2 linked regions of the Anatilimnocola floriformis genome follow. The protein of the gene in region 1 interacts with the protein of each later gene in a pairwise test. Links are inferred from orthologs where the notes say so. Each region holds a gene or a part of one and is shown in the gene's direction. Other genes may lie near its edges. The genes, in order: tpiA and pepT.

Region 1 (3,137 bases):
GCAAGCTCATGCCAGGCACCTAGCCTGTCTCTCAGGATATTCCCCCGCTCGCGTTCAACTGGCGGGGGAACGTTGTTTTCACGCTGCTCGCCAGTATTGTCCCTGGGCGAGATATCGTGGTTGTCTACCTGTTATCAGGTGGAGTTGTTTCTCAAGGTGACTGGTTCCCCAAGGTGATACAGTGATCATCATTCTCAAATCCGACGTCACCGAAGATCAGATTCAGCATGTGATCGAGCGGGTCGAAGCCCTCGGCATGCGAGCCCACCTCAGCCGCGGCACGTATCGCACCATCATCGGCGTGATCGGCGACGAGCAAAAGCTCGGCTCGGAACCGCTCCGCGCCATTCCAGGCGTGATGGACGTCATGCCCGTGCTGCCGCCGTATAAGCTCGCCAGCCGCGAAGCTCATCCGCAGGCCAGCATCGTCGATGTCGCGGGCGTGAAGATCGGTGGCGGTAATCTCGCCATGATCGCCGGGCCCTGCGCCGTTGAAGAACCCGAGCGGATGATGAACATCGCCGCCGCGGTGAAGAAGGCCGGCGCAAATATCTATCGTGGTGGTGCTTACAAGCCGCGCACCAGCCCTTACGCCTACCAAGGCTCGGGCGAAGAAGGCTTGAAGATTCTCCGCGCGGCTGGTGACGCGCACGGCATGCCCGTGGTCACCGAAGTGATGGATCCACGCTGCGTCGAGGTCGTCGATCAATACGCCGACATGATCCAGATCGGCGCGCGGAACATGCAGAACTTCGTGCTCCTCACCGAAGTGGGCAAGACCCGCAAGCCGGTGTTGCTGAAGCGCGGCATGAGCGCGACGATCGAAGACTTGCTGATGAGCGCCGAATACATCCTCTCGCAAGGCAACAACCAGGTTGTGCTGTGCGAGCGCGGTGTGAAGGGCTTTGATAAGGTCACCCGCAATCTATACGACGTGGCCGCGGTCGCCGTCGTCAAGGGTTTGTCGCACTTGCCGATCATTGTCGATCCGAGTCATGCAACCGGCCGGCCTGATCTGATTCCGCCGTGTGCTCTGGCGGGTGTCGCCGTCGGCGCCGATGGCGTGCATATCGAAGTGCACGACTGCCCCGAAAAAGCCAAGTCCGATGGTCCGCAGGCTCTCCTCCCGCGGCAGTATGCAGAGCTTGCTGTTCAAATTCGTAAATTGGCCGAGTTGTTTGGCAAAACGATCTCGACCCGGCCCCAAGAAAATTAACGAGACCGCCGCATGAGAAAGAAGTTTATCGCTGGCAACTGGAAGATGAACACCAACGCAGCGCAAGGCGTCGAACTCGCCGCCGCGCTGGCGAAGGCGATCGGTTCGTCGACCGATGTGGAAGTTGCTGTTTGCCCGCCGGCCCTGTACCTGAGCGCCGTCGGCGCTGCCATTAAGGGTTCCAGCATCGGCCTGGGTGCCCAGAACTGTCACCACGAAGCCAAGGGCGCGTTCACGGGCGAAATCGCCCCCGCCATGCTTCTCGACGTCGGCTGCAAGTACGTGATTCTCGGTCACAGTGAACGCCGCCAGTTGTTTCACGAAACCAATGCCGACGTCAACAAGAAGACGATCGCTGCTCTCGCTGCCGGCCTCACGCCCATCGTGTGCGTGGGCGAATCGCTGGCCGAACGCCAAGCCAACAAGACGAGCGATGTCGTTCGCGAACAGGTCCAAGGTTCCTTGGCCGGCCTGGCTGGCGAGCAAATCCTGAAGCTCGTTATCGCTTACGAGCCGATTTGGGCCATTGGCACGGGTGTGGTCGCCACGCCGGAGCAAGCTGAGGAGGTGCATGCTGACCTTCGCTCGCTGCTAACGTCGCGATATACTGCAGCCGTCGCCGACAAGGTGCGGATTCAATACGGCGGCAGCGTGAACGCGGAAAACGCCAAGACTTTGCTCTCGCAGCCGAATATCGATGGAGCGCTCGTCGGTGGCGCATCGCTCAAAGCCGACGGCTTTTTGGCGATCATAAACGGGGCCAAGTAGCCAGAGCTACGGAGAGAATCAACATGCTTCAACTATTGCAAATCGCTCCCTTGGCGCTCGGTGCACTCCACTGGGCGTTCATGATTCCGATTTTCCTCCTGAGCGTCTTCCTCATTCTGCTCGTGCTCGTGCAACGCGGACGCGGTGGCGGTTTGACCGGTGCGTTGGGTGGTATGGGTGGTCAAAGCGCGTTCGGCGCCAAGGCCGGCGACATGTTCACCAAGATCACCATCGTCACGGCGATGATCTGGATTCTGCTCGCCATGGGCGCGCTTAAGGTATTGCACCGGTCGCGCTTGGGTGGCGGCGGTGTTGCCGTTCCAGCTACGGTTCCCGCTAAGGGCGGTGCTGTTCCTGCCGATCCAACTGGCCCGGCTCCCGGCGGCATTACTCCCGAAAACACGGCTCCGCCGAAGGGTGAAGCGCCGAAGGGCGATACCCCGAAGGGCGATACCCCGAAGGGCGATACCCCGAAGAGCGACACGCCGAGCACTCCGCCGCCAGCTGCCGAAACGCCGGCCGCTCCGGCGACGCCGGATGCTCCCGCAGCACCAGCAACTCCCCCTGCTCCACCGGCCACGCCGGAGAAGAGCGACAAGTAAGCCACACGGGCGATGGATTGCCAGTTGGTCGTTACGGGCTCGGCTTGAAGTTGCCGGGCCCTGATTTTTTGCTGCGAGTACGCAGTATTTGTTTCTGGCAATTCCATCTTCTGCGGAGAGCGGCCTTGTTATCGAGCATGACGGGGCATGGCGAAGCACATCGAAACGTCGACGGATTGTCCGTCGCGGTCGAGGTGCGCAGCGTCAACAACCGCTTCTTCAAACTCAGCTTTCGCGCCAGCGAAGGCTACGGCGCGCTTGAATCGCAAGTCGAAGCTCTCGTTCGTCAAAGCGTTCGCCGCGGCACCGTGCAAGTCAACTTGCGGGTCGATCGCCAGGCTTCTCCTGACGACTATCGCTTGAATCAAGCCGTCATCGCTGGTTATCTGAAGCAACTTTCCAATCTCGCGGCCCTCGGCATTGCCGTCGACGGCGTGCGGGCCGATTCGCTGCTGCAGTTGCCGGGCGTGGTGTGCGAACCGGTCGCCGATTGGTCTGCCGTCGAAGCGCAATGGCCGATTATTTCGGCTGCGGTCAACGAAGCCGTCAAG
Region 2 (3,249 bases), 580 kb from region 1 along the record:
CATTCGAGTTCGAGATCGCCGCCAAGTAGATGGTTGACGATCTTCCGCTCCGTGCGACCGGTCAGCACGCCCGCGACACAAACGGCGCTCGCGCCGGTGCCGCAAGCCAATGTTTCGCCGCTGCCGCGCTCCCAGGTGCGCTGGCGAACTTCGGTTCGGCTGAGGACTTCGACGAACTCGACATTCACCCGCTTGGGAAACATCGGCGAGTTTTCGAAATACTTGCCCAAGCCGAGAACGAGAGCATCGGTGGCTTCGGGGACGAAGACGATGCAGTGCGGGTTGCCCATCGAGACCGCAGTGACCTCGAATGTCTTGCCTTCGACTTCGAGTTTCACATTGGTCGGCGGCGTGCCGACGAGCTTGGTCGGAATTTTTTCCGCTTCCAAAATCGGCTTGCCCATATTCACGCGCACGCGCTCAGCCTTCCCATTCTTCACTTCCAGATCGACGGTGAGAATGCCGTTGCCGGTTTGCAAGCGCAGCCGCGGATCGCGCTTGATGCCGTGGTCGTAAACGTACTTCGCCACGCAACGCAGGCCGTTGCCGCACATCTCCGATTCGCTGCCGTCGGCATTGAACATCCGCATGCGGGCATCGGCGCCTTGATCGCTCGGGCAGATCAAAATCAGCCCGTCGCCGCCGACGCCAAAGTGCCGGTCGGCAATCCGCACCGCCAGCGAAGCCGGATCCTTGGGCACCGGCACGTCGAAACAATTGACGTAAACATAGTCGTTGCCGATGCCGTGCATTTTGGTGAATTTCATTGGGTCTCGCCTGTGGTGGTGGGATTTTGCATTTTACTAGCTGCGGGCGATTTGCAGAATGGCGGGCGTGTGCACGATGAGGAGGCGGGGAGATTGGGCGATGGGGAGACCAATTCGAAATCAGTTGCCCCACCTCCCGATCGCCCCATCTCCCTACCTGGCAACAACGTTAAACTGAAGTCATCCAAAACTAAGCCAACTCGCAGCGTACACATCCATGATCAACCCCGAACGCCTCCTCGCCCGTTTTCTCAGCTACGTGCAACTCGACACTACCGCCGGCGAACCTGGCGGCGTGTATCCGAGCTCGCCAGGCCAACTGCTGCTCGGCAAAATCCTCGCCGATGAACTTCGCGCCATGGGCGCTGCCGATGTCGAGTTCACTGACAAAGGCTTGGTTTATGCCACCGTGCCGAGCACGCTCGATGCTGCCGCGACGAAGAGTGCGCCGGTGGTGACTTTCAATGCCCACGTCGATACTTCGCCCGAGACAACCGGCAAGGACGTGAAGCCGCAGGTCATTCGTAACTACGTCGGCGGCGACATCGTGCTGCCGAAAGATACGAGCCGCGTGATTCGCGTGGCACAGAATCCCGAGCTCGCTGGTCTCAAGGGAAAAACGCTCGTCACGACCGACGGCACGACGTTGCTCGGTGCTGATGACAAGTCCGGCATCGCCGTGATCATGGAAATGGCGCAGCATCTGATCGAACAACCGGAGCTAAAGCATGGCCCGGTCCGGATTCTCTTCACTTGCGATGAAGAAATCGGCCATGGCATCGATCATGTCGATTTGAAAAAACTCGGCGCCACGGTTTGTTACACGCTCGACGGCGCCGGGGCTGGCGAAGTCGACGTCGAAACGTTTTCCGCCGATCTCGCCACGGTGAAGATCACCGGCATCAACATTCATCCGTCGATTGCCAAGGACCGCATGGTGAACTCACTGCGGGCCCTCGGCACTTTTCTCGATCGCTTGCCGCGGGCCGGGCATTCGCCGGAAACGACCGACGGCCGCAGCGGCTTTTTGCATCCCTACGATCTGCACGGCGGAGTCGCTGAATCTACAGTGCGCGTGCTGCTGCGCGACTTCGATACGGCGGGCCTCGGCGTGAAGGCCGAGTTGCTGAAGAAGCTCGGCAAAGAGGTCGAGGCAGAACATCCGGGCTGCAAAGTGGATGTTCAAATCAAGAAGCAATATCGCAATCTCGGCGATGGCCTGGCGAAAGAACCGCGGGCCGCTGCGTACGCAGTGGAAGCTCATCGCCGCCTGGGCCGCGAAGCCAAACTGACGATCATCCGCGGCGGCACCGACGGCTCGCAGTTGACCGAGCGCGGCCTGCCGACGCCGAATCTTTCGACCGGCGAACACAATCCGCACTCGCCGCTCGAATGGACCTGCCTGGAAGAGATGGTCGCTGCCACGGAAGTTTGCACCGAACTCGTGCAAGTTTGGGCGAAGGGCTAATTTCGGCGACGCAGGATACAATGTGATTATGCGCGCCGGACAGTTTTCACTGAAGTATTTGTTCCAAATGATCCTGTGCGCAGCGATCACCGTTTGGTTTGGCTTGCAGGCTGGTTCGGTGTTGACGCTGCCGATCGGCTTTCACACGATCGTCCTTATCGGCGGATTCACGATCTGTCTGGGCGCGTTCGCCGGCGGTTTGATTGGCCACTTTGTGCCCGGCGCTATTGTCGGGCTGCTGACCTTCTTGCCACTCGGGGCACTATTTCTGAACGAATTTTTCCGGCATTAGCTCAGTGGTGCGCTTCGCACGTGTTAGGGGTTGCCGCATCCATCGTTTGTGGCGTTTTGCTTTGGCTGAAAAACCTCGCGTTTGCGCGCTGCATTTCGGCGCGCATTTGGTCCGCGATGGTCGAAAAAAGTTGGCGGCGTTCCTGTTCCCATTCTGCCTGAACCTGAAGACGCTCGGCTTTCATTCTGCGATCGTGCGCATGCCAACCCAATGTGAGGGCCACGATCACAGTCAGCAGAAACAGCTCTCGCAAAGTAATCTTCATCGGGGCCCTTTGGGCAGCTGGTGAGCTGTTCACAAAATACGCAGTTGCTGGCTGCGATCCCTCGGGAATCCAAGTTCATTTCCAACCGGAGCGATGCGCTAACATCCTGCGGGATGCTTAAGAGTTCTGCATGGATACTTGGGTTTAGGGGCGTTTGTATGCTATCTGAATTGGCGAGTGTTATGTTTGTTCTTTGAATGGCATGGCGGCTAATTGCGAGCCAATCTTTCCCGCCTCAGATGCTCGGGTACTCGCACCGGCCGGCAAACGAGGCTTCGCTGCCTAGCCTCAATCTTTTTCCCTGCAAATTGCCGCGATTTCTCTTGCATGGCAGATCGTGCATTCTTGCGAACGACGATGCGCTTTCGCCTCGCTCTGCTGCAGCGACGAAACTAAAATGTCGGCTTCAGAGCCGCTCCATCGATCTACTGCTCAACCTTGTTTTTGCATCTCATGA

The links.
Region 2: the proteins of tpiA (region 1) and pepT interact in binary tests that used the Escherichia coli proteins (3 or more experiments, as listed by UniProt). The link is inferred for Anatilimnocola floriformis from one-to-one orthologs.

The regions. Positions count from the first base shown.
Region 1 is NZ_JAMLFW010000002.1:269,109-272,245, reverse strand. What follows is about bases 289-3,106. They hold tpiA (triose-phosphate isomerase), read left to right. Parts: upstream 289-1,228; coding sequence 1,229-1,984; downstream 1,985-3,106. Other genes in these bases: M9Q49_RS25775 (YicC/YloC family endoribonuclease), read left to right, coding at 2,712-3,106; secG (preprotein translocase subunit SecG), read left to right, coding at 2,008-2,586; aroF (3-deoxy-7-phosphoheptulonate synthase), read left to right, coding at 289-1,216. In the rest of the region: rpsU (30S ribosomal protein S21), read left to right, coding at 1-23; more of aroF, read left to right, coding at 182-288; more of M9Q49_RS25775, read left to right, coding at 3,107-3,137. UniProt on the Escherichia coli protein: Involved in the gluconeogenesis. Catalyzes stereospecifically the conversion of dihydroxyacetone phosphate (DHAP) to D-glyceraldehyde-3-phosphate (G3P).
Region 2 is NZ_JAMLFW010000002.1:845,474-848,722, forward strand. Bases 180-3,109 are described here. They hold pepT (peptidase T), read left to right. Parts: upstream 180-984; coding sequence 985-2,235; downstream 2,236-3,109. Other genes in these bases: dapF (diaminopimelate epimerase), read right to left, coding at 180-767; M9Q49_RS28060 (hypothetical protein), read left to right, coding at 2,303-2,527; M9Q49_RS28065 (hypothetical protein), read right to left, coding at 2,529-2,792. Also shown: more of dapF, read right to left, coding at 1-179. UniProt on the Escherichia coli protein: Cleaves the N-terminal amino acid of tripeptides.